One region of the Terribacillus sp. AE2B 122 genome, then DNA from elsewhere that is predicted to be linked to it. Evidence: predicted binding sites of a transcription regulator. Region 1 holds the regulator's gene; each other region holds the start of a gene.
The links. The regulator LexA, encoded in region 1, represses DNA repair genes until DNA is damaged. The targets are predictions, from matches to a motif close to CGAACATATGTTCG.

Region 1 (4,830 bases):
GGATTAGCCAGACATTTCGAAGAACCAGGTGAGGCGTTAACTAAAGCTTACGAAAGTCTAGGGTGGACCATCCCTGAGTTTGATCAAAATTTTTGGCGAGAAAATTCAATTATTCAAGCTATGCTTTTCTGCAAGAAAGAAGACCTTCCAAGATATGCTATCAAAGAATTCAGATATGTGAGTTGGCACGAATATGGGTTAGATGTTATACCTAGAGAAGGTTCGAAAGCGAGAACCATTTTGAAGATTGCAGAACAAAATGGTTTCAAGCGTGAAGATATCGTCTTTTTCGGAGATGGAAACAATGATATTGAACTGATGGAACTTTCAGGAGTTGGGATTGCGATGGGTAATGCGGAAACTGAAGTTAAAGAGAAAGCCGATATAATCACAGATAGTTGCAATGAACACGGAATTTACAATGCCCTTAAGAGCATGTCATTAATTTAGAGAGAAGGATTAATAGAACTTGCCAAGTATATAAGAGGCAAGTTTATTTTTAACAGGATTATTAGGAGATATTATTATAGAAATTTTGTACCGCACACAAGTTCACTCATGGGAACGCGAGCAGTACATGGAGGACATCTATTAGTATTATAAAAACCCCCTGATACATTGGTGTCAGGGGGTTTGTATGTAGTATTAACAAGACTTTTGCAACAATATCAATATAACTTAAGTATATTAACCAAATGTATATTCATTTCATCAGCGGATTCTTGAAAATCACGGCGGTACCATTCGATAATCAATCCGATAATTGCATTGGAGGAATAGGAAAATAAATAATCTTCTTCTAGGTGATTTGTATGTTTATCATCAACAAGGATCGAGCGTATTTCATCGAACAGCATGTAATAATACTCTGCAGATACTTCCTTAGATAAGATAATCCTATAAAATTCTTCGTATTTTTGAACATGATGGAAGATACGTACCGTTTCTGGGTCCAGTTTTTCTCTTTCAATATACTTTGTATGACGATAAGGTTCATTGTAGGATTCTCTTAAATCCATCATAATCTCCTCGAAAAATTCCTTAAAGACATCTCCAACTTCTTGATAATGAAAATAAAAAGTTCCTCGATTTATATTTGCTAGTTTGCAGAGTTCCGTTACTTTTATTTGAGGTAAGGGCTTCTTTTTTAGCAGATTTGTTAATGTAAGATGTATATTCTGTTTTGTTTTTAAGACTCGCAAATCATTTTTATTCAAATAAAAACCCCCCTTTATTAAACACTTTTTAAGTATTTGTACTATATCGTACAATTTGATTTTTTTTGCTGATTGAATGCGGTTACAATTCTATATTATTATTTTATCGAACAAATGTACATTAACTATAGGGGATGGATGATATGAGATTAAGAGATAAAGTAGCAATCGTTACAGGAGCGGCCTCTGGGATGGGGAAGGCAATAGCAGAGCTTTATGCAAAAGAAGGAGCAAAAGTAGTTGTTTCAGACTTTAATTTTGAAGGCGCCCAAGCAGTTGCTGAGGCTATCAAGAAGAAGGGTGGAGCAGCAATCGCGAATCGTACAAACGTTGCTGAGTCAGCGGACTTAGAACAATTATTCGCAGAAACAAAGGAAGCGTTTGGTAAATTAGACATTTTGGTTAACAATGCGGGTATCATGGATGGAATGGAGCCGGTGGGGGAGATTACGGATGAGAAATGGGAACGCGTCTTTGCTGTTAACACTACTGGTGTTATGCGAGCGATGCGGATTGCTACGAACATCTTCTTGGAACAAGGCCATGGCGTAATCGTAAACAATATATCAGCAGGCGGGTTGCGCGGGGCGCGAGCAGGGGCAGCATACACAGCTTCAAAACACGCGGTAACTGGATTGACGAAAAATACAGCTTATATGTATGCTCAATCTGGTATCCGGTGTAACGGTATTGCTCCAGGTGGTGTCGAGACTAACATAAGTGCATCTATGACTAATATTTCCGAATTTGGAGCTGGGCGCCAAATGACTGGTAATGGAACAATGCCGCGTGTTGGAAAACCAGCTGAAATTGCTCAACTGGCTCTATTTTTAGGTTCTGATGAATCAAGCTTCGTAAATGGGCAAGTAATTGCGGCTGATGCGGGATGGATTGCATATTAATCGAGCTTGTATAACAAAACCTGAAACTGATTTCAGGTTTTGTTATTTTTCTATAAGTATCTAAATCCAACAGCTTACTGCAAGTTCAGCCCCTTGGAGGAAATGGATCATTGCCATAAGAATCCCGCTCACGAATTCTCCTGTCCCTGCCGTGAATGACATGTTCACCTTTATTCTGCTTAGCTAATTTCTTCCCATAATCCATCGCTTCTTTTTGCGTGTCAAAGCTTCCTGAAGCACGTTTTGCTCCTTCTTTTTTAACCTGCCAGCTGTTATTTCTGTCTGGTACAGTGTGATAGTTTGACATTGTTTCACCTCCAATAAAAGTACTTATAGTGTCTATACCACATAGTAGCCCTGTTTAATGCAAACGATGAGAAATTAAACATATCTGTTTCTTAACTTGTCACTTATTTGTGAAATAATGTACAAACCTTTCGATGGATTCATAACTAATATGTGAAATAATTGAACTATAACAAGGAGGAGATCACATGCCAAAACTACGCGTTACATTATTTCATGAAATACTGGGACAGTTAGAAGCAGACCAACTCCAAGGAACGAAAGCAAGAGAATACCGCTGCGAATTAGGAACGTGCACACCATACGATGTCGTACATCATGCGGAAGTGCTGCTGCAGGAAGGATTCATTTCAGGCGTCGTAACAAACTCCAAGGATTACAGAGATGTCTTCATTGACGATATTTTAGTAAAAGGACATGAATTGTTAGCTTTAATGGGGAACCAGCGAATTCTGGATGGTGCCAAGCGCCTGTTAGGGGAGACATACGAGAAAGCCACGCCAGGTATTCTGCTCGAGGCTCTTAATTTAGCGATGAAACAATATAAAAGCATACAAGAGGAGCTTGCCGTCTAGGCAAGCTCCTTATTTATACCGTTTTTAACGTTCTTTAAGATAATAATCATCCATACTGTGTTGTTCTCTACGGTGGCTTCTTGTATATCCACATTTACACGAATCAGTAACACTATCAATCTTATGTCGGCCTCGCAACTTGCAGAAGAGCTTGTAAAACAGCTTCACAAAACCACCTGCTTTCTAGCTTTTGGTAATAGCATAATCTAATATACCCAAAAATTATGTCGAAAGAAGGCAAAAAGTATGTAAATTCTATGAAAAAAAACCGGCCGGAGCCGATTTTTTACTGAATGGAACGATATAAACCGATTACTTTACCAAGAATACTAACATTATCCAAAATGATAGGATCCATCGTACTGTTTTCTGGCTGCAGTCGGATCTGGTTTTCTTCCTTGAAGAAACGTTTCACTGTTGCTTCATTGTCCTCTGTCATCGCTACAACAATCTCTCCATTTTGAGCGGTCTGCTGCTGTTTGACGATGACCATGTCTCCATCTAGAATACCGGCTTCTATCATACTCTCTCCTACAATAACCAAAACAAAAATATTATCGTCCGGTCCTACTAGATGGCTAGGTACAGGGACATATTCTTCTATATTCTCCACTGCTGTAATTGGAATACCAGCTGTTACTTTTCCGATTACCGGAGCGTAGTTTGCCTCACCTCGAGGAATATCTGTTTGTTCTTCACTATCAAATGATAATACCTCGATAGCGCGCGGCTTTGTTGGGTCGCGACGGATAAGACCTTTTTTCTCTAAACGAGAAAGATGGCCGTGAACGGTAGAGCTTGAGGCCAATCCAACTGCTTCGCCGATTTCTCTAACGGAAGGCGGGTAGCCTTTATCGAGTACCTGCTCCTTTATGTATGCTAGAATCGCTTCCTGTCTTTTCGATAGTTTTATCATGTATCGAACACCCCGTGCATATATTTTTATTACATACAGTATACCATGATAGATTGCAATATACAAACATCCGTTCGAAAAAAGGTCTTGACTAGAACCTATGTTCGTATATAATGGAATTAACAAAGAGAACGCATGTTCTTGAAAACGGAGGGGTCTACCATGTTCAAAAAACTAGCGAAATCAGATCTATTCTATTATGTGCTTTTCGGCTTCACGCTTTTCTTCTTATACTTTACACTTATAATGAGCGTCTAATTAGTCGAAGTGAGAGGGTACATCAATGAAAGCAGTCATCTATTGCAGAGTAAGTACAGAAAAGGACGAGCAAGCTAGCTCGATTGAGCGTCAGCGTGAAGAGCTCATCAGGCTTGCTGCGTCTTCCGACATAGAGGTTATCGATATCATCGAAGAGAAACAGAGCGGTTATGAGATCGAACGTCCGGGAATTTTTCGCATGCTGGATGTGTTTACAGCACGTGAAGCGGATTGTCTCCTCATTCAGGATGAAACGAGGCTAGGAAGAGGCAATACGAAGATCGCCTTGTTCCATCATCTTCAGAAGCTAGAGGTCAAGGTGTATACGTTAAGCCAGCACGGTGAATTCCAGCTTTCGGAATCAGATGGTATGGTGCTCCAGATCGTTGGTATTGTCGAGGAGTATCAGCGAAAGATTCATAATATGAAAATCAAACGAGGTATGAGAAGGGCAATCGAGGCCGGATATGATCCAAGTAAGAATTTGAGCAACCAGCAGGCGGCACCTGGCAGGGAGCGGATTGACTTTCCGATACAAGAAGTGATCAGGCTGCGAAACAATAAGCTTACTTTCCAGGAAATCAGCTCTGTTCTGCGCGGTATGGGCTTTAATGTATCAAAGGCGACCGTACATAGAAGGTACCAGGAGTATCTTT
Region 2 (2,421 bases), on a different contig from region 1:
GCTTATGATCAAAATTTAACTCTTTTTGTATAGATATCTTAATTTTTTCCTTAATTTCACTGAGTTCTTTTGTTTTATCAGAGAGATTAGTGTAGTATTCGGTGCGTTTACCCTCAAAACCGAATTCAATTCGATTTTGTTCTTCGAGTATCACATCTAAGATTAAATCTAATAAATTCAGAATTAATTTAGATAGATCACTCGGCAAATATAGCTCAGCGCTAAGTAGTTTCATATACACTTCATATCTCTTCTTGTCAGTATTGTGTAACTGTTTTAAATCAAGAGCTTGAGTGTATTTTTTATCACCTTTTTGCTTGTCGAATTTATATTCGGTTATTATATCTTCTATAACATCTTCATGAATCTCCTTACTTACTAAATAATCCCTTATTTTTTGTAAATCAGCTTCTGTATTACTTAAGAACATAAGACGAGTCTTCAGTCGAGAAGTGCTCCTTTGAAAATCAACCATCAAATCATTGATCATCATATATAATTCTGGATAAACTTCATGTATCTTTGAGCTAATCAAACTAAATTGATGAATTCTCTTCTGATAGTCGTGCTCAACATCTCGGGATATAAGTTGTAGGCCGTGCTTGTGTTCTTCGGATATTAGAGATAAATCATGTTTATGATCTGCTAACTCTGTATTGAAATGATGCTTTACTCTTCCGGCTATGTATCTTTTTACTAGGAAGAAGCCTACGGTTCCAATAGCTGTAGTTAACGCTGTATATAGAGAAAAGAACTCGAAAATGTTCAAAAAATAAAAACCCCCATAAATAGTTTAAACCAATTAAATCATATATTGAGCCAAACTTATAGCGAAAATTGACGAAAACTCTATGTAATCCAGACCAGTCCGGCTGCTTATCTCAAGTCACCGCATGGTCAAATTTACTTTATCAATCGTACCACTGACGGAATGAATGCGCTTGTTCTCGTAATACTCTACGGTAACAGGCGCCGTACTTTCGTAAGCTTCACGAACCTTCCTCTGTATCTCTTCCTGTTGGTCTTCCGATAATATCGGCTGATTGACATCATAATGACGTTGTCTTAGCTGCTTTAACTCCTGGATGTGCTCCGGCAACATTAACGATGTCCATTTGATTGATCCGCGTTCGTTCATTTTATATACCTCCGATGCAGAACATTTGTTCCTGGTATGCGATATATAGTACGAATATCAAGTTTCTAGTAGTACACTCCATTAAACTTATGTTCAGTTTTCCCGATAATAGATACGGAGGGATCAAGTATGTTAAGAGAAACAATAAATATCTATATGAAATACAATGCTTTTCACAGAACTCTTTTTAAGATAAGACCTAAGGAAGAGAGGAGAGAGAAGTTTGCTCAAGAATTGCTTAGACAGACAAGATTGGATGTATTCAAAGAGAACCATTTAGACTTATTAATTAATTTATTTGAAGATGAAGTCAAATCGAAGAGTAATAATAAGGCTACTTTTATAACTTCCTTAATAATTGGTTTTTCTACAAGTACACTTACATGGTTGTTCAGAGAAGAGGGTGGTGCAGAAGTTGCCCTCATGCTTATAGCTATTATTTCTTACATTATATTTTTATTTTATTCACTTAAAGGACTTTTTAGTGAGTATACCTACCGTAAAAAATTAGAAAATACGTTGATTTATTTGAAAACACTAAGAATTTATAATGAAATAAATCTTAATTATAAGTATCTTAAAAATTAAAAGCTCTCGACGAATTGCACCGATCAGCTCCCGGCCAAGTACCGTTAGGAATACTCCAGATTACGTCCTAATTACTACTACATTCCGTTTAGCAGAATGAATGTGCTAAATGCCTCCGAAAACGTTGATATACTGCGGGTTGTAGCGCCTTTCCCTTATAGAGAGGTATATAAAAGTGCTAAAAGACAAGCACTGCATATCGGTACAAAAACCGTACCTCATGCCATCTAATTACATCGATAGGGATATTATTCGGAGTAAAGGATTCTGCAGGGCGATTTTTCCTGATTTTTCCCAGCTGAAGACGTTCTTTGTCCGAAAGGGTCGGTAGTGTAGTAGTACATATCGTGGAAAATATTTCCGGTGTAAAGTAGCCATAAGGCGGATCATAGCGTTGGCACTGCCAGCAATACCACGCCACAAACCGCACAACCACGCGCTTTATAGCTTATATCGGAGTGGTCACGGATCCCATCCGTTTCCTTTACTTCGGTTTACGAAAGGCCGAATTATCAGGCGCAGGCTTCACGGGCGCGAGAGCGCTGAAACTCAGGGGCTCACGTTTAAACGAGATAGTCTGCCTTTTAGGAACATCGGCAACCCGGCAGCACTCTACATGATCGGTCGTCACCTATCCGAATGTACGACTTTGTATAAAAAAACATACATTTTAGACCTTGATAATAAAGAGTTTT
Region 3 (25,056 bases), on a different contig from region 1:
GCAAGATTGGAAGGTGCCGGCACTGGTGCTGGAGGTATTATTTTAGGTATGGCCGATTTTCCGCTTCTTCTTAGCATCAAGATGAAATGCTTATTTGATATTGGCAGAATTTATGGTTTTGATGTTACGGCATTCAGCGAACGTGTTTTCCTGCTGCAAATTTTCAGTGCTACTTTCTCAAGCAGTGAAACGAGGGTCAAGCTGTGGGAAGAAATCCGTCATTGGAATAATGTTACCGGCGCAATCGAAGATGTGAATTGGAGGGTGCTCCAGCAGGAATATCGTGATCATATTGATTTAATCAAAATGATACAGATGCTGCCGGGTGTCGGAGCCTTCGTCGGAGCCATTATCAACGGCAAGTTTCTCGAACAGTTAGGTACAGCTGCCATGCATGCATATCGGATCCGCATGTTAACATAAAAAAAGATCAGCGTGAAAAATCACGCTGATCTTTTTTATTGGTAAGCAATACACGCGCTGAGTAATGTCTTAGCGGCGATGCTCATTGCTCTTTCATCAAAATCGAATTTCGGATGGTGGTGCGGATAATAATGATCTTCTTTCTTAGCGCCGGTGAAGAAAAAAGCTCCCGGTTTGTCATGCAGATAATAAGAGAAATCCTCGCCAGTCATCGTAGGCAGCACCTTGTTCGCTTCCTGAACTTCTGCAACTTGCTTCGAAGCATCAAGTACCAATTGTGCTTCAGCAGGGTGGTTGATTACTGGTGGATATCCTTCAATATAGTCATACGTGTAGTCTGCATCATTAGCAATTGTAATACCTTTTAATACATTTTCGATTTCTATTTTAATCTGTTCCTGTACAGCAGTATCGAATGTACGAACTGTTCCTGTCAGCTTCGCTGTTCCGGCAACTACGTTGAATGCTGCGCCAGCCTCGAAAGTACCTACGGTGATGACAGCAGTAGACAATGGATCCAAGCGGCGGCTGATAATTTGCTGAAGTGCTGTTACGACTTGAGATCCGATTAGAACGGCATCCTTCGTCTGGTGTGGCTGTGCTCCGTGTCCGCCTTTGCCGATGATTTCAATTTCGAAGCGATCTGCTCCTGCCATGAATTCTTTATCTGCAGTTTCAATTGTGCCAAGCGGCGTGTTCGACCAGAGGTGAGTTCCGAATACAGCATCCACATCATCAAGGATACCAGTTTCAATAATCGGCTTTGCTCCGCCTGGTGCATATTCTTCTGCATGCTGGTGGACGAAAACAAGCGTTCCTGGTAGTTCGTCCTGTAATGCTTTGGCTGCTTTGGCAATGCCAAGCAGTGTTGCTGTATGTCCATCATGACCGCATGCATGCATAACATTTGGTACTGTGGATTTATAAGGGACATCATTTTCTTCTTGGATTGGCAACGCATCGAAATCCGCTCGCAAAGCAATCTTCTTACCAGGTTTTCCGCCTTGGAGAGTGGCAACTACACCGTTACCTCCGACATTCTTTTCGTAGGGAATACCAAGTTCCTCATATGTATTTGCAATGTACGCAGCTGTCTTTTCTTCTTTAAAGGACAGTTCTGGATGCTGATGAAGGTATCTTCTTGTCGCAACCATGTCTTCATAAAGTTCATCTACTTTGGTGAATAATTTCTCTAGCATACTGCACCAGCCTCCTTATTAATTATGAAATAAGACCAGTATAGCATATTTCTTGTTAATAATTATTGGTTTATTCAGAAAAATGCATAGAAAAACCCATAACCATTTGGTTATGGGTTTAATAATTATAGGCGAGAGTCACTCAAAAGACGGTTGAGTTCGTCACGGTGATTCGTCTCATCCGAAATTAAATCTTCCAGCTTAGTTGCAAGCTCTGTCAAGTTAAGATCTTCAGCCTGCTTTCTGCGTTTTTCATAACGGTCAATCGTATCCTGTTCCGCATCTCGTGCTTCTGTTAGCATTTTCTTTACATCAGTATGATACGGTACTTCAGCTGGAACAGTGGTTGGTAGGCCGCCGAGTGTTACAATCTTATCTGCTAAATATTTTGCATGACCGATTTCATCCGTAATTTCATCCTCGAAAAATGGTTTTAGATACGCACGATATAGGCCTGAAACAGCGGAGCTGTATGTTGTATACATGATGGAAGCGGCATATTCATTTGCCAAGTCTACGTTCAAGCCATCAATCAATTCCTGTAGTTGAGAGTCATCTTTAATTTTTCTAACATTGTCTGCCATGTTTATCATCCTTTCTGATTGGCTATCTGTAAGGTATATTCCCCAGGTGTTTGTTTTCTAAACAAGTGCCATAGTACAATCAATCAGAGGTGAAAAGATGGAACTCCCGCATAGAAAAAGATATATAGTGCTATTTACGATTGCAATTATCGTAGCAACTATATTTACAATTGACGTCAGACTGCACACAGATCCGCTGCTGGATCAATGGACAGCCCCTTTTGCGGAATCCTTGCAGGAGACATTTTGGTATGATGTATTCCGTTGGATTACCGAGCTGGGATCGAGCATCATTCTAAGTGTGCTTGCATTTTTATTTGGTTTATACCTGGCAGCAGGGAAACGAGATTTAATTGGAGCAGGTATTGTATTTACTGCTACAGCCCTAGGTTATCAGTTCAATTTTCTCATTAAACAATTGGTAGAAAGGGAACGTCCGACCATTCTGGCATTAGTGGATGGCGAGGGATTTAGCTTCCCATCGGGTCATTCGATGGTGTCCTTTATTACATATGGCATCATCCTTTATTTCCTTTGGCATTATCTCAAAGGCAGTAAGCGGTATATTGCTGCATCCTTGGCGGTACTTATTGTCCTGCTGGTTGGGTTTAGCCGCTATGTTCTCAGGGTCCACTATTTGACTGATGTGCTGGCTGGCTTTGCTTATGGGCTGATCTTTCTTGTCATTTGGATTTTGTTATATAAATGGCTGCAGTATAAGCTAGGGAAAAGAGAAAAGGTGCGCGCCTACTGATTAGGCAGAAAAGGGCCTGTCCGTTAATCGGACAGGCCCTTTTCTTTATTCGTTGTCGATATGATAAGTGGTGACATATGCAGGTCCGCCGCTGAATGGCGGTTTTTTAGGCTGATCGGCATCTTTCTTATGCGCATGCTGGAAAGCTTCTGATGTTTTCCAATCTTCAAAATGCTGCTTGGATTCCCATGCTGTCAGCACAAGATATGTGTTTCCAGATTTAGGACGAAGCACGCGGAGCGCTTTAAAACCGGGTGTTTGATCGATTTTGCCTGCTCGACGTTTGAATACATCTTCAAATATCGGGCGACCTTCGTCTGTAACGGGAATGTTATTAATTGCGATATAACCTTCATCAGGAAGGTCGCCTGTACCGGTTACTCGTTCATATGTACGAGGTGTTGTAAAGTTTGCTGCATCTGGTTCCTCTGTATAAGCCAGAGCGCCCTCGGCCCCTTCGAACACCCAGATTTTTGCTTGTTCTTTTGCCTTCAGCTGGCGAAGGAATTCAGTCGTACCACTGGTGAAGTGTGCGGTCATTTGTATTCAACCTCCTGGCAGTATGTTACAGTCAGTGTAGCAATTACGCATAGTGTAATGCAAGCTAGGACTCCAATCGATAGAAAGATGGGTAAATGGCATTTTTTGTCGTATAATAAAGGTTATAGAATGAACATGGGGGATTCGTAAGAGGTGAAAGAAACGTTATGAAACGATCAGAACTTAAGCAGCATAAAAGGATGCGCAGGAAGACTCTATATCTCCTCGGGACTGGTATCATATTGGCGGGCATAACTGCTGTCTATATCCTGTTATTTTTCGGGGGAAGACTCGTAATTGATAAAGATGATTTGACATTGAAGGCTGCTTCAACAGTCGAGAATCAAGATGGAGAAGTAATTGCGGAATTCTATGAAGAAAACCGGGAACCTGTCAAATTCGATGAGATTTCCGAACATGTGAAAAACGCTTTTGTTTCCATAGAAGACGCTCGGTTCTATAAGCACCATGGTATCGATCTTAGGGCGACAGCACGAGCTTTATACCGTGATATTCTGGCGATGAGTAAAGTGGAGGGCGGAAGTACGATTACACAGCAGACCGCCAAAAATCTCTTTTTCAAAAATGATAAGACCTTCACCCGGAAAGCGAAGGAAGCGATGGCTGCTATTTACTTGGAGAAACAGTACACGAAGAAGCAGATCCTCGAATATTATCTGAATGAAATTTATTTTGCGCACGGTCTTTATGGAATTGAGTCCGCTGCTAATTATTACTTCAATAAGAGTGCGAGCGATCTGACTCTTTCGGAAAGTGCAATGCTTGCGGCACTGTCAAAAGCACCGAATACGTACTCGCCGAATAATAATCCAGATCTGGCGAAAGAAAGACGTAATCTCGTGCTGGATGAAATGGAGGAGCAAGGCTATATCACAGCCGAAGAGAAGGAAGCTGCTCAAGCGGAGGAACTTGGTGTGACTCAACCGGAAGAGGAGCAAGAGCGTCCTTGGATTGAAAGCTATATCGATTTGGTAGCAGAAGAAGCACAGGAGAAATATGATTTATCTTTGGAAAATCTGCGTACAGGCGGTTACCGGATTGTGGTGAATGTGGATGAAGATATCCAGCGCACAGCTTATAATACGATGCAGGAAGATACGTATTTCGATGGCTCGACAGATAGCATTGAAGGTGCCTTTGTCATGCTTGACCAGAATTCCGGTAAAATCGTAGCAGCTGTCGGGGCGCGTGAATTCCAATACGGGGACATAAACCGTGTGACAGTGCAGAGACAGCCGGGATCGGTCATGAAGCCGCTCGCGGTCTATGGGCCAGCATTGGATAGTGGGGATTACAATGCGTATAGTGAGCTGCCGGATGAGAAAAAGACATATAACGATGGAAAGTACACTGTATCTAACCACAACGATCAGTATGAGGGCGATATCACGATGTATGAGGCCGTGCAGGAATCGAAGAATACGACAGCTGTTTGGCTGCTTGATCAAACCGGCATCAAAACAAGCAAATCGTATTTAGAGAAAATGCATATCGAATTGCCGGACGACAAAGGTCTGTCGATTGCCCTTGGCGGCTTGAAGGAAGGGTTGACACCGCTGCAAATCGCGGAAGGCTTCCGAACCTTCGCCCATGAAGGACAGTGGATCGAATCTCAGTCCATTAACGCAATTTATGACCGAAACGGGGAAGCTGCCTTCAAAGCAGAACCGCAAACAGAAGACGTATTCTCGGAACAGACTGCCTGGGATATGACACGCATGCTGCAAGGAGTCATTACTGGCGGTACCGGAACTGCTGGTACCTACTATGGAGCATTGGCTGGAAAGACAGGAACGACACAGCATCCGACTGTAGATGATGCAGATAAGGATGCCTGGTTCGCTGGATACACACCAGAATATGTCGCAGTTAGCTGGATGGGTTATGACAAAACGAACGATGAAAACTATCTGGAGAGCGGCAGTTCAATGCCTACTGCCCTCACGAAATCAATTTTGCGGCAAGTTTCCCAATATCGGACCATGTCGACGAGCTTCGAGAAGCCGGAAAATGCAGAAGATATTGGTGGACCAGTTGAATTGCCGACAATTACGGATGCTTCTATCTCATATGGATTCGGTGGCCTTCGGATCGTTAATGCTGATTTGACTTGGACAGCAAGTGATGACAAGCGAATCATCTATCATATTTACAAAGAAACAAACGATGGTGCAGAGAAAATCGGGGAAGTGCAAGGGAAAGGATCCTTTACAGTGGATAAAGTTAATCCGCTGAAAGACGCCACTTATTATGTAGTTCCATTCAATCCGCTGACAGATGAAAGCGGCGCTGAATCCAACCATACCGTCCTATCCGGATTCGGATTCTGACGATTTTCACGACTCTGACACAATTCATCAAAAAATGGGGTTTTTATGAGTCAAATGCTATACAAATACTCATGAAATTTCGTATAGTGGGAACGGATAATGAGGAGACGAAGGAGAACGATTATGCCTAACATCAAAAACGATACAATACTGCGTGCATTTCGTGGGGAAGCAACGGATTACACGCCGGTGTGGTATATGCGCCAAGCAGGGAGATCGCAAAAAGAATACCGCGAACTCAAAGAGAAATATTCTCTGTTTGAAATTACCCATCAGCCTGAGCTTGCGGCCTATGTGACAAGACTTCCGGTCGAACAGTATAATGTCGATGCAGCAATTTTATATAAAGATATCATGACACCACTGCCAGGCATTGGCGTGGATGTTGATATCAAGTCAGGAATCGGTCCGGTGATCGCCAACCCTATCCGCAGCATTCAGGATGTAGAGAAGCTTGGCACCCTAGATCCAAAGCGTGACGTTCCATACATTCTGGACACGATCAAGCTCCTGACAGAGGAACAGCTGGAAATACCGTTGATTGGTTTTTCTGGTGCGCCGTTTACATTGGCTAGCTACATGATTGAAGGCGGACCATCCAGAAACTATCATAAGACAAAGTCACTTATGTATAGTGATCCTGCTGCATGGTTCGCATTGATGGATAAGCTTGCAGAAGTATCTATCACTTATGCGAAAGCGCAAGTGGCAGCCGGAGCATCAGCTATTCAGATTTTCGATTCATGGGTAGGGGCTTTGAATGCAGCGGATTACCGTATGTACATCAAACCGACAATGGAGCGTATATTCAACGAACTGCGTGAAACAAATGTTCCGCTTATCCTATTCGGTGTAGGAGCAAGTCATCTGATCATGGAATGGAATGATCTGCCGGTGGATGTCATCGGACTTGACTGGAGACTTTCCATTAAGGAAGCAAGAGATAAGGGTATTACAAAGACGCTTCAAGGCAATCTTGACCCAGCATTCCTTACAAGTGATTGGAGTGTGCTGGAAGAGAGGGCTAAATCGATTCTGGATCAAGGCCGGGAAGCTGGACCGCATGTGTTTAACCTTGGCCACGGTGTAACGCCGGAAATAAGCCCAAGTGTGCTGAAGAAGCTGACTGCCTTCATCCATTCGTATTCCGCTAAACAAAACTCAATTTTATAACCCGAGGTGTAAGACATGACAAAGAAAAAGGTTGGTTTACTAGTTATGGCGTACGGCACGCCTTATAAAGAAGAAGACATTGAACGTTATTATACTGATATCCGGCATGGACGTAAGCCTACACCGGAAATGCTGGAGGATTTAACTAGCCGATATAAAGCAATCGGCGGTATTTCTCCGCTTGCACGCATTACGAAGGAACAAGCTGATGCAATTGAAGCAGCTTTAAATAGCTCTCAGGATGCTATCGAATTCAAAGCTTATCTTGGCCTAAAGCATATTGAGCCTTCCATTGAAGACGGTGTTGCTGAAATGGCAAAAGACGGTATTACAGAAGCTATCTCACTTGTATTGGCACCGCATTACAGCACATTCAGTGTAAAATCCTACAACGAGCGTGCGCATAAAGCCGCTGCAGAAGCTGGAAATCTTCAAATTACGTCTGTAGAAAGCTGGTACGACGAACCAGGTTTCATCAAATATTGGTCAGATAATATTTCTGAAATCTTCGCTGGCATGGACAAGGAAGAGCGTGATAAAGCAGCGCTGATCGTATCTGCGCATAGTCTTCCGGAGAAAATCCTTCAAAATGGAGATCCATACCCAGATCAACTGAAACGTACAGCAGATTTGATCCAAGAACAGACAGGCATCAAGAATGTGGAGCTTGGCTGGCAGAGTGAAGGTAATACACCAGATCCATGGCTTGGACCGGATGTACAAGATCTTACTCGTGAGCTTTACGAGAAAAAAGGCTATCGTTCTTTCGTTTATGCACCAGTCGGCTTCATTGCGGACCACTTGGAAGTACTTTATGATAATGACTATGAATGTAAGGTTGTTTGTGACGAATTAGGCGCAAAATACTATCGTCCGGCAATGCCGAACACGGACCAGCAGTTCATTGATACATTGGCGAAGGTGGTATTGGAGCAGCAAGCGCGAGTTGAGCGTCATGGCTGAGAAGAAACAGATTGCAATCGTCGGGGGCGGTATTGCCGGTCTGACGACTGCTTATTACCTTCAGAAGCAGATTCGCGCCTATCGTCTGGATTATGAAGTAAAGTTGTTTGAGGCCTCCAGCCATCTTGGTGGAAAGATTGACACCCTGAAAAAAGATGGATTCTTGATTGAACGCGGTCCTGATTCCTTTTTAGCGCGTAAGGAATCAGCATCTCGTCTGATTCATGACATCGGCATGGAAAAGGATCTTGTCCGGAACAATACAGGACAATCCTATATCCTAGCTGGCAAGAAGCTACATAAAATGCCGAAACGAGCCTTTATGGGTGTGCCGACAGAATTAAAGCCGTTTTATCAGTCTCGTCTGCTTTCTACTAAGGCGAAAGCGCGTATCAGTGTTGAACCGATGCTGCCGAAAGGAAAAGAAGCTCAGGATCAATCTATGGGATTATTCTTCCGCCGTCGCTTCGGCGATGAACTGGTAGAGAATGTGCTTGAGCCGCTTCTATCAGGTGTATATGCAGGTGAAATCGATGAGTTAAGTCTGATGGCCACGTATCCAAAGTTCTATGAAGTAGAACAGCAGTATGGAAGTGTGATTAAAGGACTGCAGGCGACGATGCCGAAGCCACCGAAACAGAAGAAAGATGTGAAGCCTCCAGGTGCATTCCTTTCATTGAGGAACGGATTGCAATCATTGGTAGATGGTCTGGAAGCAAAGCTTGATCCAGGCACTGTCCACTTGGAAACAAGTGTGGATCATATCGAACGCAAAGAAGACCATTATCACTTGCTGCTCGGTAACGGAGAGGTATTCCGAACCGACGCTGCAGTGCTTGCTTCACCTTTCTTTGCGGTTCAGCGTATGCTGAGCCAATATGATTTCATGGAACAGCTGAAAGAGATGAAGGCGACATCTGTTGCTACGGTTGCGATGACATTCGATGCTTCTGCTATCAAGAAGGATATCGATGGTACAGGCTTTGTGATCTCCCGCAACAGTAAATATCGAATTACAGCATGTACATGGACACATAAAAAGTGGGAAGGCACGACACCAGAAGGCAAAGTCATGCTCCGCTGCTACGTCGGAAGACCTGACGATAGCGGTATAGTGGATTTATCCGATGAGGAAATCGTCCGGATCGCTTTAAAAGATTTGAATAAAATCATGAAAATAAAAAGCAAGCCGCTATTTTCAGTGGTTAGCCGCTGGAAAAAAGCGATGCCGCAATACGTTGTCGGCCATCTGCAGCGTGTCGCTAATGTGCGCGCCAATATGGCCATCAACCTTCCAGGTGTATTCCTTGCGGGTGGTTCATACGATGGGATTGGTATTCCGGATTGTATCGATAGTGGTGAACAAGCCGTTCAAAACGTACTTGCTTACTTGCGTGAAAAAAGCTTCTCCTAAGGGAGAAGCTTTTTTTTGTAACTTGTTATTTATTATTTTTGATCTCGACAGCTTATTTGGTATCTGTCGGAAAGTTCCTGTATATGTAAGCAGTTATCATTTTTGTAGCTGTCAGGAACTATGGGAATACGGCTTGCTTTTTTTCTTGTTCCAAGCCTCGATAGCTTGACTGCGCGTCTTTCCTTTGTTTACAGGTTTAGAGAAAAACTCACGGATGAATCGGTTATACTCGAACTGAGGGGCAATATCTTTCTGGTAACCAGGATCCTGCTTGCGGGTTTCTTCTTCATGCCAAGCATTGATGGCATCTTCGTATGTTTTGCCGATGTTTGCACGGAAGTAGTTTTGTATATAAGTCGAGAAATGAAAATGCTCTCCGATTTCCTGCTTAAAGAATGTTCTTACGTCCTGGCTGCATCGATGGCCTTCCGTAATGATGGTAGAACGGCTGAGCGGTTCTTTGGATTTCTTCTTTCTGCGTGATTGTTTTTGTTTCGGTTTTTCTATGAGACCATTCAGAAGGAAGCTTTCAATTCTTGCTGTAATCTCCATCTTGGAACCCGAGACAGGCAGTTCATTATCTCGGCAGAATTGGACAAGTTCTTCTTTCAGCCAATAATAATCCAAAAAAGCATCTGCTTTTGTTTTTCTTGTCAATTCTGGTCTCATTACATATCCCCCATATACGTTTTTTTCTCTTTTTGTTATATTATGTCACATATTTAAAGAGGAGACTAGCTCTTGTCTGGAGAACCCTTGAAAAAGGAATCAGGTTTATCTAATGGAAATTCGGTAATGGTAAGATTAGAAGGAGAGGTGCACAAAGTATGAAATTGACAGTAATAGGATTTTGGGGAGCATATCCTGGCAGAGAAAGTGCCAGCTCTTGTTATTTAGTGGAGAAGGACGGATATTCCTTGCTTTTGGATTGCGGAAGCGGTGCGTTATCGCGGATGCCAGCTTTTATTGATCCGAAGGAACTGGATGCGGTGGTCGTAAGTCACTATCATCCGGATCACATAGCAGATATTGGCGCCCTGCAACATGTTTGGCAAGTGCAGAACAGCTTGAAAGGTACAGAAGACGTGCTGCCGATATTTGGTCACGAAGAAGATGAGGAAGGCTTTAAGAACTTGACTCATAAATTTACCGATGGGATTGGCTACAAGCCGGATGAAATTCTGAGCATAGGGCCTTTTGCCATAACATTTATGAAAACGAAGCATCCAGTACCATGCTATGGTATGCGTATCTCAGACGGTGTCTCCGATATTGTTTATACAGCTGATTCTAGTTATTTGGAGGAGTGGGCGGAGTTCAGTAAGGATGCTGACCTGCTTATAACCGATTGTAATTTTTATCAGCATCAGGATGGAGAATCTGCCGGTCATATGAATAGTCTGCAGGTAGGCGGCATTGCGGAGCAGGCTGGTGTGAAAAAGCTCTTCCTCAGTCATCTGCCGCATTTTGGAGAACATAGGCAGCTGCTGGAGGAAGCAAGCAGTGTCTACAGTGGACAAGTAAAACTAGCATATGAGGGGCTGACATGGGAAGGGTAAAACCTTCCCGTTTTGTCTGAATTGCTATCATGCTGAGGATTCGGTAGAATATTACTAGGATAAACAATTTTTGACACTGGGGGTCTTTATTTTGCGATTTATCGATAATGAAGGTATTACAGATCCAAGGATCAACCTTGCGATCGAGGAGTATGTCCTGAAAAATTTCGGCAAAGACGATACATATTTGCTTTTCTATATCAATGAACCATCCATCATCATCGGCCGGAATCAGAACACGATTGAAGAAATAAATACGAAGTACGTTGACGATAACGGCATCAAGGTTGTACGCCGCTTATCCGGAGGCGGAGCTGTTTACCATGACATGGGGAATTTAAATTTCAGCTTTATCACACAAGATGACGGTGACAGCTTCCAAGATTTCGCCAAATTCACAAAGCCGGTTACGGATGCATTGAACAAACTCGGTGTACCAGCAGAATTAAAAGGCCGAAATGATTTACTTGTCGGTGAACGCAAGATTTCTGGAAATGCACAATTCTCAACACGTGGTTTGATGTTCAGTCACGGTACACTAATGTACGATTCGGAGATCGAACACGTTGTATCAGCTTTGAAGGTGAAGAAAGAGAAAATCGAATCCAAAGGGATCAAATCTATTCGCAGCCGTGTAGCAAATATCTCAGAATTCATGGATAACAAAATTCCGATGGAAGAATTTAAGGAAATCCTGCTGCGTTATATCTTCGATGTAGAAGATACGAAGGATGTACCGCGTTACAAGCTGACAGAAGAAGATTGGAAAGCAATCCATAAAATCAGTGAAGAACGATACCAGAAATGGGAGTGGAACTACGGTAAATCGCCGAGCTTCAATATCCAGCAAACGCATAAATTCCCTTCAGGTAATGTTGATGTCCGTCTGGATGTGAAAAGCGGTATTATTGAGCAGATCCGTGTCTTCGGTGATTACTTCGGAGTCGGCGAAGTCGGGGAGCTTGAAGAAAAACTGAAAGGTGTCCGTTATGAGCGCGAGTCGATTCAAAAAGCACTAGCGGATGTGAACGTAAGCCACTACCTAGGTAAGATCGAGAAAGATGACTTTATTGATCTTATGTACTGATTGATTATCTATGAGACGACCTCCGGGCCGTCTCTTTTTTACAGGAGGAATCGGATGAAACGGGTACTTCTTGCTTATATGATCTATCTTTTGGCAATCTGGATTTTCTTTCCGTTTTTCTATACAGAATGGAATGATGATGTAAGCACATACGCAAGTATTGGTCATGCCGTCTACTTTTCCAGACTGCCGTTATTGCCGCTGTTTCTTTATGTGGTTTGGAAGAACGATAAACTGCAAAAAATCGCTGCTGCCATGGAAAATCGACTGCCTAAACTAGTCGCAACTGCCGGCTATATGCTTTTATTGACTACCGTATACGGTATCGTTCAGCTGCCATTCCGATTGGCGGGGTATTGGAATGCGCGTCAAGCACAGATCAGTGTACAGCCGTTCATTGATTGGGCAGGGGAATACGTACTAAGCTTATTTCTCTTTTATTTGGCTGTCACAGCAGTTGTTTTGATATCGCAGTATCTAATGAAAAGATTCCGAAAAAACTGGTGGATGCTTCTTTGGTTCTTGCTTGTACCAAGTGCCATTTTCATCGTCTATGTCCAGCCAATGTGGATTGATCCGCTTTATGAGGATTTCTATCACCTTCCTGACGGGGAGTTGCGTACGGAAATCGAGCAGCTGACTAGTGAGGCAGGAATTCCCGATGCAACACTTCTGGAAGTAGATAAAAGTGCTAAAACAGTAACGTATAATGCATATGTAACAGGACTGTTCGGCAGTGCTCGTGTAGTGCTGTATGATACAACAGTCGACGGATTGGACCAAGATGAGGTTTTGTTCATCGTCGCCCATGAAATCGGTCATTATGTGCTGCATCATGTGTATTGGGGGACAGCTGGTTTTCTGGTTCTAGGATTTGTCCTCCTTTGGGTAACTAAAAAATTATCAGATAAGTTATTGGCTAAAATACAGATAAGTGCTCATCAGCTGAGAGCAGTACCACTCTTCCTGCTTATCCTTAGTTCGCTGCAATTTGCGAGCGAGCCTGTTTCACTTTATGTGTCGCGAGAAATGGAGCGGCAGGCAGATGCTTATGCGCTGGAACACGCACCTGATACAGAAGCAGGCATTCACATGTTCCGGAATATGCAGCAGGTCTCCAAAGGTGATCCGAATCCTTGGCCGCTATTTGAATGGCTGCGTTCCACGCATCCATCTAACCAGCAGCGTATCGAAACAATAGAATCTTATCAGGAAAACAGGTAGAAGCATGAGTTCTACCTGTTTTTGTAAGGATTCTATTAAGAAAATGGTATTCTCCTGTTTTCATGCCTGAAATTTTGCTATTGTAGAATCAATCCCTCTTTTCCTGCATCAGAAAGGAAGTTCAGGATGCAGCAGATAGAACAAAATCCAACCATGGCAGAACTTACGCCGCTTACAATGGCTGTACTTCCGAAGCTCCTCGAAAACGGTCAGCCAGGCTGTGAGGTAATCGAGACAGAAGATAGTTTTACTTTTCGCACCCCTCCGAGCAGATTCATTGATTTGGCCTGCAAGTTTTATGGAAGCAGTTTAAAAGGAAGACAGGCAGGTGTGAAAGACATCTGCGGAATCACTCATAAGGCCCCGATATCGATTGACCCTGTCAGCGGTATGTATTTCTTTCCCACCTCTTCACCACTCTCCCATGCTTGCTCCTGGATTTCTCATTCCCACATCAAGCGGATTGAAGCCGCCCCGCATCAGCGAACAACCCTTATATTCAAGAATGGCTACACACTTACCCTTGATGTTTCGTATGGATCGATGATGAATCAGGTGCAGCGTACTGCACAATACAGATTCCTGCTGGATAAGCGAATCAGGCATTTGTGGAAGTATGGCGGGGATCAGATTGCGGAGCCTTTTGTGTAAGCTCCATCAGGATTGCCTCGACTTTCTTCCGAATCGCTGGATTGAAATAATTCCGCTTTTCCTCACACTCCTTCGTGATGAACAGGAAAGTGGTGAAGGCGTCGTTTTTCTCTGCTGTAACAACCTGCAAATTATGCTGACGAAGCTGAATGCGCAGCTGTTGTCGTTCCTCCAATGCACGCTTCTCCATCGATTGTAATGTATGTAACAGATGCGCCTTTATCTTATGCTTTCCTTCTTCTACAATCCGGATATCCTGCTGCAGGACAACAATGGCCATTGATAGAAATAGAAAGCGGGACCCCAGCTTATATTCCGACTCACTAAGACAACGCATATGCCTTTCCTCCTAGTACGAACGTATGTTCTAGTATACCCTATTGTATGCAAAGTGAAAACAGGATACTACAGGTAATTTTCAAAAAAATACTAACCAAATGCAGGAAAAGAAGGGATAATCCTGTCAGACTTTGCATGCTTGGGCTTTTCGTTTAGAATAGTAAAAAGATGTTTTTGCTGGGAATAGGAGAATGGTTAGATGGTCTTAGGCTTTGGATGGAACGATTTGATGGAAATGTTCCGCAATGGAACATGGGACGATTATGTGAAGTCCCTGCTTGATCGATATGAGAATCTGGGTCCTATACCCGGCATTTTGCTTCCTTACTTGGAAGCTTTCCTGCCGTTTCTGCCGCTTGTTGTCTTCGTACTGACGAACACTGTGGCGTACGGCCTGCTATGGGGCTTCCTATATTCGTGGATTGGTACGTCGCTTGGAGCAATCACTGTGTTCTGGCTGATACGGCGGTACCGACATACACGTATAATCAATTGGCTGCGGCATAACAAACAAGTAAAGCGAATAACTGAATGGTTGGATCGTCATGGTTTTGGTCCATTATTCATTCTTTTATGCTTTCCATTTTCGCCCTCGGCTATCATCAATGTGGTCGCAGGATTATCGAGAATCAGTGTGCAGCAATTCGCTTTGGCGGTATTTCTCGGGAAAGCGCTGATGATCTTCTCTATTGCATACGTCGGTGAAAGTTTGACTTCCTTTGCAGAAAACCCGATTAAGACGGTGGTTGTAGCTGTTGCAATCATCCTATTCTGGACGGTAGGTAAATACGTAGAAGGAAGATTGAAGAAGAAGAACGGAAAGCAGGAGCAGTCACATAAGGATTAAAGCTATTCAAGCCGGGGTAAAGTGTTGCAAAACACTTACACCGGGGGAAGGCGCATGAAAAAGAAAAAACGTTGGAAGTTTTTCTTCTTGTTTGCCGGCATCGTGCTTTTGATCTTCTGTTCCAGAGAATTAATCTTTGCGGATTATCGAGTGGAAGGGGAGTCAATGGAGCCGACCTTGCAGGACGGTAACTTCCTGATGGTGAACAAGTTCATGAACGACGCAGATAGTATCCAGCGTTTTGATGTCATCGTTTTTCACGCAACAGAGGATGAGGATTATGTGAAACGTGTCATTGGAATGCCAGGGGATGCAGTGGAAGTTAGAAATGACAGACTGTTTGTAAACGGTGAATACAGACCGGAGCATTATCTGGAAACGTATAAGGATGATGTCGATGGTCAGCTGACGTATGATTTCACGTTGAAAGACGTTACCGGGAGAACGACAGTGCCCGAAGGAATGCTGTTCGTAATGGGTGATAATCGAAGGGACAGCCTTGATAGCCGCTCTTTTGGCTTCATCCCGATTGAACAAGTTGTCGGGAAGGTGGATGCCCAATTCTGGCCAATGTCCGCATCTGGACTTGGAGTTTAGCTCCTTATCTTTGATAAGGGGCTTTTCCAGTATATACAAGCGAACAAACGTGCGCATCTGTTTTCCCTAAACCCGTGTAACATGATAGAATAAGATTACTAGTTTGGAAGACAGGAGTGGAGCTTAAAATGGGTGTACGTTTTATCATCGGCCGGTCTGGAGCGGGAAAAAGCCGTGCATGTCTCGATGAGATTGCAGCTAAATTAAAAAGTGATCCAATGGGTTCGAATATATTTTATCTGGTTCCGGACCAGATGACCTTTCAGCAGGAGCAAGCGCTGATCAGGCAAACCGGTGTAGAAGGAAGTATCCGTGCACAGGTATACAGTCTGTCGCGGCTGGCTTGGTATATCCTGCAGGAGACAGGCGGTGCGACCAAGCAGTTCATTACCTCAACAGGTGTTCAGATGATGCTCCGGAAGATTACCGAGGAACGTAAATCTGACTGGAATGTCTTTCAGAAAGCGATCGAGAAGAACGGCTTTATGGGGCAGCTGGAAAGCATGATCACAGAGCTGAAGCGCTATCGTGTTACGCCAGAGCTTCTTCATGCTCAAATCCGGGAAATGGAGCAGTTTCAACAGCAGCATTCCCCTGAAGTTACACTTCGGGATAAGCTGGAGGATATCAGCTATATTTACGATCGCTTGACCGCGCTTTTACGGGATAAGTATATTGACAGCGAGGATCAGCTGCAAATGCTTGCGTCTAAAATACCATTGTCGCGTTCTGTTAAAGGATCGGAGATTTACCTGGACGGGTTTCACCAGTTCACGCCGCAGGAGCTGGAGGTAATCGGTGCACTGATGACAGAAGCCGATCAAGTAACAGTGACACTTACATTGGACGGTGCAAACCGTCAGGATGTTGACGAGCTGGATTTGTTTGCGCGCACACATGATACATTCCTTCAGATTAAACAGACGGCGCAAGAAAGGAATGTGCCGATCACTTCAATCGAGCAGCTCAATCCTGCCGATGGGCGCTTTGGGCATAACCGAGCTTTCCTTCATTTAGAGAAGCACTTGGAGACACGTCCAGCTCCAATGTTGAAGCAGGAAGTACCAATCACCTTGGCGCAGGCAGTCCACCCAAGAGCGGAGGTCGAAGGTGCCGCGCAGGAGATTGTTAAGCTTGTACGGGAGAAAGGTTACCGTTATCAGGATATTGCTTTGCTTCTCAGACAGGCGGATGTATATCATGAGCTGATCGAAACAGTATTTGCGGATTATCATATTCCTGTTTTCATTGACCAGAAAAAGCCGATGATTCATCACCCGCTGCTGGAACTGATTCGATCAGGGATGGAAGTCGTTGATGGTAATTGGCGATATGAAGCTGTTTTCCGCGTATTGAAGACAGGTTTCATCCCATCGACTGATGAAGTTTATCCACTGACAGAAGAAGCAATTGATGAATTAGAGAACTATTGTCTTGAGTATGGTATTCGTTCCAGGGATCGCTGGCTGCAGAAAGAAGACTGGATTTTCCAGCGGTTCCGCGGATTTGATACAACACGGCAAACTGATAAGGAATTGGAAACCCAGAAACGGATCAATCATTATCGCCGTCAAGTTGCGGATGCGATGAAGAAATTTGATCGAAAGCTGCGGGAAGGTAAGACATTCCGTGAGCGCTCGATTGCTGTTTACAATTGGCTGGAACAGCTGCAAGTACCGCAGCGCCTTGAGGGAATGCAAGTTATTTTCGACGATCGTGGTGAGCTGGAAAGAGCAAGAGAGCAGGACCAAGTGTGGGATAGTGTACTTCAGCTGTTGGATGAAGCAGTGGAGATTGTTGGGGACGAACGCGTTTCCTTGCAAGTTTTCCGTCACACAATGGAGACGGGTTTTGAATCGCTTGAATTCGCTCATATCCCGCCAAGCTTAGATCAAGTGATTGTCGGAACGATCGACCATAGTAAGGTAAGCGGACTGAAATGTGCTTTCCTGCTTGGTGTCAACGAAGGCGTATGGCCAATGAAACCGAAGCCCGATGGACTTATCAGCGAGGAGGACCGGGAAGTACTGGCCGTATACGGCTTACAGCTTGCGGCCGGAAGCAAGCGCCAGCTGCTGGATGAGAGCTTTTATATGTACCTTGCATTCACGGCAGCAAGTGAACAGCTTTGGGTAAGCTATCCAATCAGTGATCAAGAAGGAAAGGCGAAGATGGCTTCTTCACTCGTGCAGCGCATGAAAGATTTATTCGACTGGTGCTGTGACGAGCGCATGCTTCAGGATCCGGAGGACAGTCTGGATACGGCTCGTTTTGTTGCTACTATCGATCAGAGTCGTTCTGCTCTTACGACTCAGCTGGCCCGTAAAATGCGGGGTTATCCAGTTCATCCTGTCTGGGATAGTGTACTGAACTGGTTCATCAGCCATGAGAGCGAGGATGAGCTGACAGGGAGGATACTGCAAAGCCTCTTCTATCGGAATGAAACAGAGGATTTGGCGGAAGAGACAAAGGAGCAGCTTTTCCCGAAAAAGGTGAAAGCAAGTGTGTCACGCTTGGAAACCTACTACCGCTGTTCTTATCAGCATTTTGCTAAGTACAGTCTTGGGTTGGAAAACAGACGGACTTACAAGCTGGATGCGCCGGATATCGGACAGCTTTTCCATGAAGCATTGAAGCAGATTACAGATTGGGTACAGCTGGATGGCCGGAATTATGCGCAGCTTAACCGGGAAGATGCAACAGGATATGCGAAACGAGCGATGGGCAACCTCGCACCTGTACTGCAGAATCAGATTCTCCATAGCTCCAACAGGTTCAAGTATATCCAGCAAAAGCTTCAGGAAATTATCGCACGTGCTGCCTACACGCTGAGTGAACAGGCGCGGCAAAGCAAGTTCTCTCCAGTTGGGCTTGAGCTTGACTTCGGGGAAAATCAGACACTGCCGCCGATTGAGATCACGCTGCCAAATGGCTATGAAGTACAGCTCAGAGGACGTATCGACCGCGTCGATAAAGCAATCGATCAGGAAGATCTGTTTCTTCGTATTATCGATTATAAATCCAGCAGCAAAGCGCTGAACCTGACAGAAGTCTACTATGGTCTCGCGCTCCAGATGCTCGCTTATCTGGATGTTGTTCTGTCTCATTCGGAGCAGTGGCTCGGTCTCCAGGCGACCCCGGCAGGTGTATTATACTTCCATGTGCATAATCCGCTGATTTCGCAATCGAGCAGATCACAGGTGGATATTGAGGACGAGATATTCAAGAAGTTCAAGATGCAAGGCATGCTGCTGGAAAACGAATCTGTTGCCCGTATGATGGACACGTCATTGGAATCAGGTATGAGTAAGATCATTCCGGCAGGCCTGAAAAAAGATGGTGCATTCCGAGCTGGTTCCCAGACGGCAGATCAAGACACTTTCCATGCTTTGCAGCAACATACTAGATTTTTAATGGAGCAAGCTGGACTGGATATAACAAATGGCGGAGTGCATTTGAATCCTTATCGCCATCATGATAGAAGTGCTTGTACGTTTTGTGATTTCAAGGCAGTGTGTCAATTCGACGCATCACTTGCCGGTAATAAATATCGTGCAATAAAAGATATGAAGGATGAAGATGTACTGAATAGCATCAAGAAGGAGGTGGAACGACATGGTAATGTGGACTGACGAACAACAGCTGGCTATTGATGCCAAAGGACATGATATCTTAGTCGCAGCTGCAGCAGGTTCAGGTAAGACGGCTGTTCTTGTTGAACGAATTATCCAAAAGCTTGTAAATCAAAACGATCCGGTTGATATCGATCAGCTGCTAGTCGTGACTTTCACGAATGCAGCTGCACAAGAGATGCGCAGCCGGATTGGAACAGCTCTTGAAAAGGCTTTGGAGGCAAACCCTTCTTCTCAGCATCTTCGTAAGCAGTTGTCATTGCTGCAGAATGCGTCTATTTCCACGCTCCACTCGTTCTGCCTGGATGTTGTACGCAAATATGCGTATATGCTGGATTTGGATCCAGGTTTCCGTATTGCAGATGACTTGGAAGCGGATCTGATTCGCCAAGAAGTAATTGGGGAGCTGCTGGAAGAATGGTACGGTAAGGAAGGCGAGGAGCAAGCAGCTTTCTTTGGCGTAGTTGATCGTTTCAGCAATGACCGCAATGACCTGGAAGTGGAAGATCTTATTCTGAAGTTATATGATTTCGCTACCCAGAATCCATATCCGGAGGCTTGGCTGGATCAGATGGCAGAGCTGTATAATGTGTCTGCTATCCAGGATGAGAATGAACTGCCATGGCTGCAAGTATTGAAACGTGAAGCAAATGATCAGCTGCAGGCGATGCTGCAGGAAGCAGATCAAGGTCTTGCTCTGACACGCGAACCTGATGGGCCGCATCATTACGCAGAAACCTTCGAGGCTGAAAGGAAGTTCATTGCCGAAGCGAAGCACCTTGTGGAAGGCAGCTGGAATGATGCTGTAAGTTTCATAAAAGAGCAATCGTTCGGCAGACTTTCCGGCAAAAAGGTTGAATGTGATGACATGAAAAAATCGCAGGCAAAAGCACTGCGTGATTCTTATAAAAAGAGATGGGGCAAGCTTTCCGGCGATTGGTTTGCTCGAAAGCTTGAAGTCTATTTAACGGATATGCTGGAGCTTTATCCGTCGATCCAACAGCTCGCGTTGCTAGTCAAGCAATTCCGCAGCCGTTATCAATTGGAGAAACGGGAACGGGCATTAGTCGATTTCTCAGATCTGGAGCATTTTTGTCTTGAGGTGCTGATCGATGAAAACAGTACACCGGAACAGATCATTCCCTCAAACATTGCCGAAAGCTATCAGAACCGTTTCAAGGAATTATTATTAGATGAATACCAGGATACAAACCTCGTGCAGGAAACACTTGTTACATTGATTTCTGACCGTTCAGGAAGTGGCAATATGTTTATGGTTGGAGACGTAAAACAGAGCATCTATCGCTTCCGTCATGCTGAACCGACATTATTCTTGAATAAATATAAGGCTTTTTCTGATCCAGAACATCCAGCTATGCGCATTGATTTAGCCAGCAACTTCCGCAGCCGGCAGCAAGTGCTCGACGGAGCAAACTATATTTTTCGACAGCTTTTCTCAGAAGATGTTGGGGAAATGCAGTACGAAAAAGAAGCAGAACTCATCTATGCAAACAAAATGTATGATGACCTGAGACAAGATGATACCGACGTTGAGCTAGTTATTATCAATCGCGACGGTACGGAGGAAGCAGAAGATGCTGATACCGACACCGAAATGGTGGAGGATCTGGAGAAAGCACAGCTGGAAGGGCGAGCATACAGCAGGATGATTCAGCAATGGATCGGTCACGATGGCCACGATGCAATGAAGGTTGTCGATAAATCCACACAGCAGCAACGCGATATTCAATATCGGGATATTGTCATACTGCTGCGCTCCATGACGTGGGCACCGGCAATTGTAGAGGAACTGAAGCAGCAAGGCATTCCAGTATACGCAGAGCTTTCGACAGGTTATCTGGAGGCAATTGAAATAAAAGTGATGATGAGTGTACTGAAAATCATTGATAATCCGCTACAGGACATACCATTTGCTGCTGTTTTGCGATCACCTATCATTGGTCTGAAGGAAGATGACCTTGCCAAAGTAAGACTAGCAGATCAGCGAAGCAGCTATTACGAAGCTGCGAGGGTCTATGTTCGAACGGCGAATGATGAGATCTCTATCAAAATTGAACGCCTGCTGGAGTGGCTGCGCTCCTGGAGAATGGAAGCAAGACAGGGGGCGTTATCAGCATTAATTTGGTCGATCATGAGGGAAACAGGCTACTACGACTTTGTTGGCGGTATACCAGGCGGTCGGCAGCGTCAGGCGAACCTGCGTGCTCTTTATGATCGTTCCCGAAACTACGAGAATACATCATTCCGCGGACTGTTCCGCTTCGTGAAGTTCATTGAACGTATGGAGGAACGAGGAGACGATCTTGGAGCCGCTAAGGCTTTAGGTGAACAGGAAGACGTTGTTCGGATCATGACCATTCATAAAAGTAAGGGACTAGAGTTTCCTGTTGTCATCACCGGTGCGATGGATAAAACGTTCAATCAGCAGGATCTTCGCAACCGCTATTTGCTGCATAAAGATCTAGGATTTGGTAGTAAATATATCGATCCATTGAAACGGCTAATGTATCCAACTTTGATCTACCATGCATTAAAGGCAGAGAAACAGCGGGAATCACTAGCGGAAGAAATGCGGGTCCTTTATGTTGCTTTGACACGTGCAAAGGAAAAACTCGTCATGGTCGGTAATGTCGCATCATTGGAGAAGAAACTGCAAAAGTGGCGTCAAATTGCTGATCACCCGTCATGGGTGCTGCCTTCGCATTATCGACTGGAAGCAACATCCTATTTGGATTGGGTGGCACCTGCATTGCTGCGGCATGAACAAGCAACGGAACTGAGAGCTGAGGAGCTATCCCAGCAGCTGCCGACAGAAATCACGGCGGACAGTTCTCAGTGGCGAATTCGTCTCCAAGAAAGCAGAGACTATCTAACTTCTGATGAACAGGAAGAAGAAGCAAACCAAGAGCTGCTTCAACGTATTACTGATTGGTATCCAGGTGAAGAAAATCCAGATTGGAAGGAAGAAGTGGAAAACCGTCTGACTTATCATTACCTGCATACAGAAGCGACAAAGTTCCGGGCAAAGCAGACTGTGACTGAAATTAAGCGTCAGCGGGAAATACGGGACAGCTACAGTGATAGTGGTATAATGAACCGTATTCAGCAAAGAGTTCCGATTGCCAGCAGACCACGTTTCCTGCAAGAATCAAAGGAACTTACACCAGCAGAACGAGGCAGTGCAGTCCATGCTGTTTTGCAGCAGCTCGATATCCGAAAGGAATGGGATAAGAAGAAGCTGGAGGAGTTCCTGCTAGAATTGGTAGATAAGGAATTTTTACAGCAGGATGCTGCAGCATCAATTGACGTGGAGCGGATACTTGATTTCCTAGAGTCTTCAATAGCAGATCGCATACGCCAAGCTGAACACTTCTATCGGGAAACTCCTTTTACACTGGCACTGCCTGCGAACGAACTGTACAACGACTGGACAGGTGCAGCTTCTGACAAGGTAGTCGTTCAGGGAGTGGTCGATCAGATTCTAGTGGAGGAAGATGGACTTGTGCTCCTGGATTACAAAACGGATACACTTTACGGAGAAGATCCGAATAGGAGAGCAGAAATTCTCACAGAGAAGTACCGGGTTCAGATTGAACTTTACGCTAAGGCAATTGAACGGATTTGGAAGAAACCGGTCAAGGAAAGCTATCTATACTTCTTTGATAAAGGCCTCTTGCGACGAGTATAAGAAAAGGAGACAGCAACATTGCTGTCTCCTTTTTCATTTTGGCTGGAGATGTCTTTCCAGCGGGTAATAATCTTTTGCATGGCCGGTAACTTCTGCTAATTGTTTTAGATATTCCAGTAAGCGAATCCGGTCTGCCTGGAAGAAAGCAGAATCTGAGATATGGAGAATTGTGTCTTGGGCGAACTCCCATATTATAGGGAAGTTCTTTTCAGATATAGTATCAGTCATCCGGATGAAAACTTGGATCATTTCCACTATCAAGAGATAATCTTTTTGAGTATAGTGCCGAATCCGTCCGAAACCTTCATGTAGATACGTAGAAAAAGTGACGGTATTATAAACGACTCTTGTCTGTTCCTCTTCATCCTGCAAATAAGGGTGGAGTGTGGTAGATGCATCGATGTTAATCATCAGATCTGCCATTTGATGAAACGTATTGATAGCGGAGGTTGGATCATCATTTCCAATCGACTTGATGGCAATTTCACTTAGTTTGTTCATACTCATATCTACATCTTGTATCTCGGATCGTTTATGCCCGATTTGGATGAGTTTGCTGTACTTCTCGATTTGCACATCCTGCGCTCCGGGTCCGCGATAGCTGAACAAACGATTGCCTTTCAACACGAAGTCACCTGCTTTGGCATCCATCCTTATGACGACATCATCTTTCTTTGCCTGTTTGATCATATCCACAAAGTTAATCAGCTGTATATAACCGGAATTAGATGCTTTGCAAGTGTATCCTGTGTAATCCTCAAATGTATAACCAGGTTCATCACAGCGGTACGGCTCCAGCTCATCAATTAAAGTCGATTGGATGATCCTTTCCGACTCGCTTTTCATGGCATCCACAATATTGTGCAGTTGCATCCATGTTGTTGTATGGTTTACAAATAAAGCAAAACCGATAACTGCCGCCAGTGTGACAAGCGTACACGCGATCGGCACAGCCGTAAAATAATCGCGGGAACTGTTCGTGACAAACAGGAAGGAAATGAGCATAAACACAAAGCTTCCATAAAAAAGCCCAAGAATATGCTGTGTCGTCCTATCGGAGATAAAATTGAAAAGCATGCGCGGCGAATACTCTGAACTGAAACTTGTTAAGACTACTAAAATCGAGTTCAAAGTATAAGCTGCCAAAAGCAGTGTACCGCTGACTAATACACTCACGAGAGTACCAGTATTCGAAGCAGAAGCATTGAAGAATCCCGTTGTTTTAGTTGGTAAATCAAAATATAGATCCAACAGCAGTGGAATCGCTACGAGAAGAAGCGTTCCTGCGATATAGATTGTCGGCATCATCCAAAGATTAAGCTGCGCCTCATGCTTGCGCTGACGCTTTGTCATATGTAGATATTTTCGTAAAGGTCTTGGTAAAAGTTTAATAAGCATATAGGACGCCTTTCTACTTGAGTTTGATCATTGCATTTTACCCTACATTTAGAAGCGGCAAACACCAGGCTTCCATATGAATACCTAGCTGATCATGCGGGTAGAGTAAGGAAAGGAAGGAGTGGTACGATGGCTGACATCAAACAAGAAAAAGGGCGATTTTATATCGGAAATAGTGACCAGCCTGATGCAGAGGTGACATTCACAGAATCTGATGATATTGTCATTGAACATACTATGGTAATAGAGGATAAGCAGGGCGCAGGTATTGGAAAACAATTGATAGATCGAGTCGTAGATTATGCAAGAGAACAAGAGAAACAAATTGTGCCGGTATGTACATTTGCACATGAGATATTGAGTACTGACAAAAAATACGACGGGGTTTGGGAAGGCCCGCTATAAAAAGAGTGGCTCGCATAGTGCGAGTCACTCTTTTTAGTTGTTGATATATTTTTCGTAAACTGCGCCGAAATCATGTGCATGATATTTATGTTTGGTAGATGTCAGCCATTCGAAGCCGAATTCAGTCAATTTCTTGTACGTTTCATCCAGCGTGCCGTCTGTATAACGTGATTGCTGGAGAATGGCTGCTGCTTTATCCAGACTTGT

Region 2: the regulator LexA is predicted to act here: its motif matches at 1,157-1,170, upstream of AE2B122_RS12615 (YolD-like family protein).
Region 3: the regulator LexA is predicted to act here: its motif matches at 15,746-15,759, upstream of addB (helicase-exonuclease AddAB subunit AddB).

What each region holds. Positions count from the first base shown of each region.
Region 1 is NZ_LR700942.1:751,669-756,498, reverse strand. Features, by position in the region: gene AE2B122_RS03865 (Cof-type HAD-IIB family hydrolase) at 1-450, shown strand, start outside; gene AE2B122_RS03860 (TetR/AcrR family transcriptional regulator) at 669-1,217, opposite strand; gene AE2B122_RS03855 (SDR family oxidoreductase) at 1,361-2,119, shown strand; gene AE2B122_RS03850 (DUF2188 domain-containing protein) at 2,205-2,426, opposite strand; gene AE2B122_RS03845 (hypothetical protein) at 2,614-3,000, shown strand; gene lexA (transcriptional repressor LexA) at 3,287-3,916, opposite strand; gene AE2B122_RS03835 (recombinase family protein) at 4,200-4,830, shown strand, end outside.
Region 2 is NZ_LR700946.1:42,937-45,357, reverse strand. Features, by position in the region: gene AE2B122_RS12620 (hypothetical protein) at 1-769, opposite strand, end outside; gene AE2B122_RS12615 (YolD-like family protein) at 887-1,138, opposite strand; gene AE2B122_RS12610 (hypothetical protein) at 1,268-1,726, shown strand.
Region 3 is NZ_LR700946.1:108,459-133,514, reverse strand. Features, by position in the region: gene AE2B122_RS13085 (EcsC family protein) at 1-423, shown strand, start outside; gene AE2B122_RS13080 (M20 family metallopeptidase) at 459-1,622, opposite strand; gene AE2B122_RS13075 (ferritin-like domain-containing protein) at 1,748-2,206, opposite strand; gene AE2B122_RS13070 (phosphatase PAP2 family protein) at 2,304-2,960, shown strand; gene AE2B122_RS13065 (antibiotic biosynthesis monooxygenase) at 3,006-3,500, opposite strand; gene AE2B122_RS13060 (transglycosylase domain-containing protein) at 3,668-5,851, shown strand; gene hemE (uroporphyrinogen decarboxylase) at 5,975-7,024, shown strand; gene hemH (ferrochelatase) at 7,040-7,987, shown strand; gene hemY (protoporphyrinogen oxidase) at 7,980-9,401, shown strand; gene AE2B122_RS13040 (DUF6434 domain-containing protein) at 9,513-10,070, opposite strand; gene AE2B122_RS13035 (MBL fold metallo-hydrolase) at 10,229-10,960, shown strand; gene AE2B122_RS13030 (lipoate--protein ligase) at 11,052-12,047, shown strand; gene AE2B122_RS13025 (M48 family metalloprotease) at 12,102-13,271, shown strand; gene AE2B122_RS13020 (competence protein ComK) at 13,398-13,922, shown strand; gene AE2B122_RS13015 (hypothetical protein) at 13,870-14,259, opposite strand; gene AE2B122_RS13010 (TVP38/TMEM64 family protein) at 14,461-15,108, shown strand; gene lepB (signal peptidase I) at 15,163-15,705, shown strand; gene addB (helicase-exonuclease AddAB subunit AddB) at 15,834-19,337, shown strand; gene addA (helicase-exonuclease AddAB subunit AddA) at 19,321-23,046, shown strand; gene AE2B122_RS12990 (DUF2254 domain-containing protein) at 23,080-24,399, opposite strand; gene AE2B122_RS12985 (GNAT family N-acetyltransferase) at 24,574-24,849, shown strand; gene AE2B122_RS12980 (PH domain-containing protein) at 24,883-25,056, opposite strand, start outside.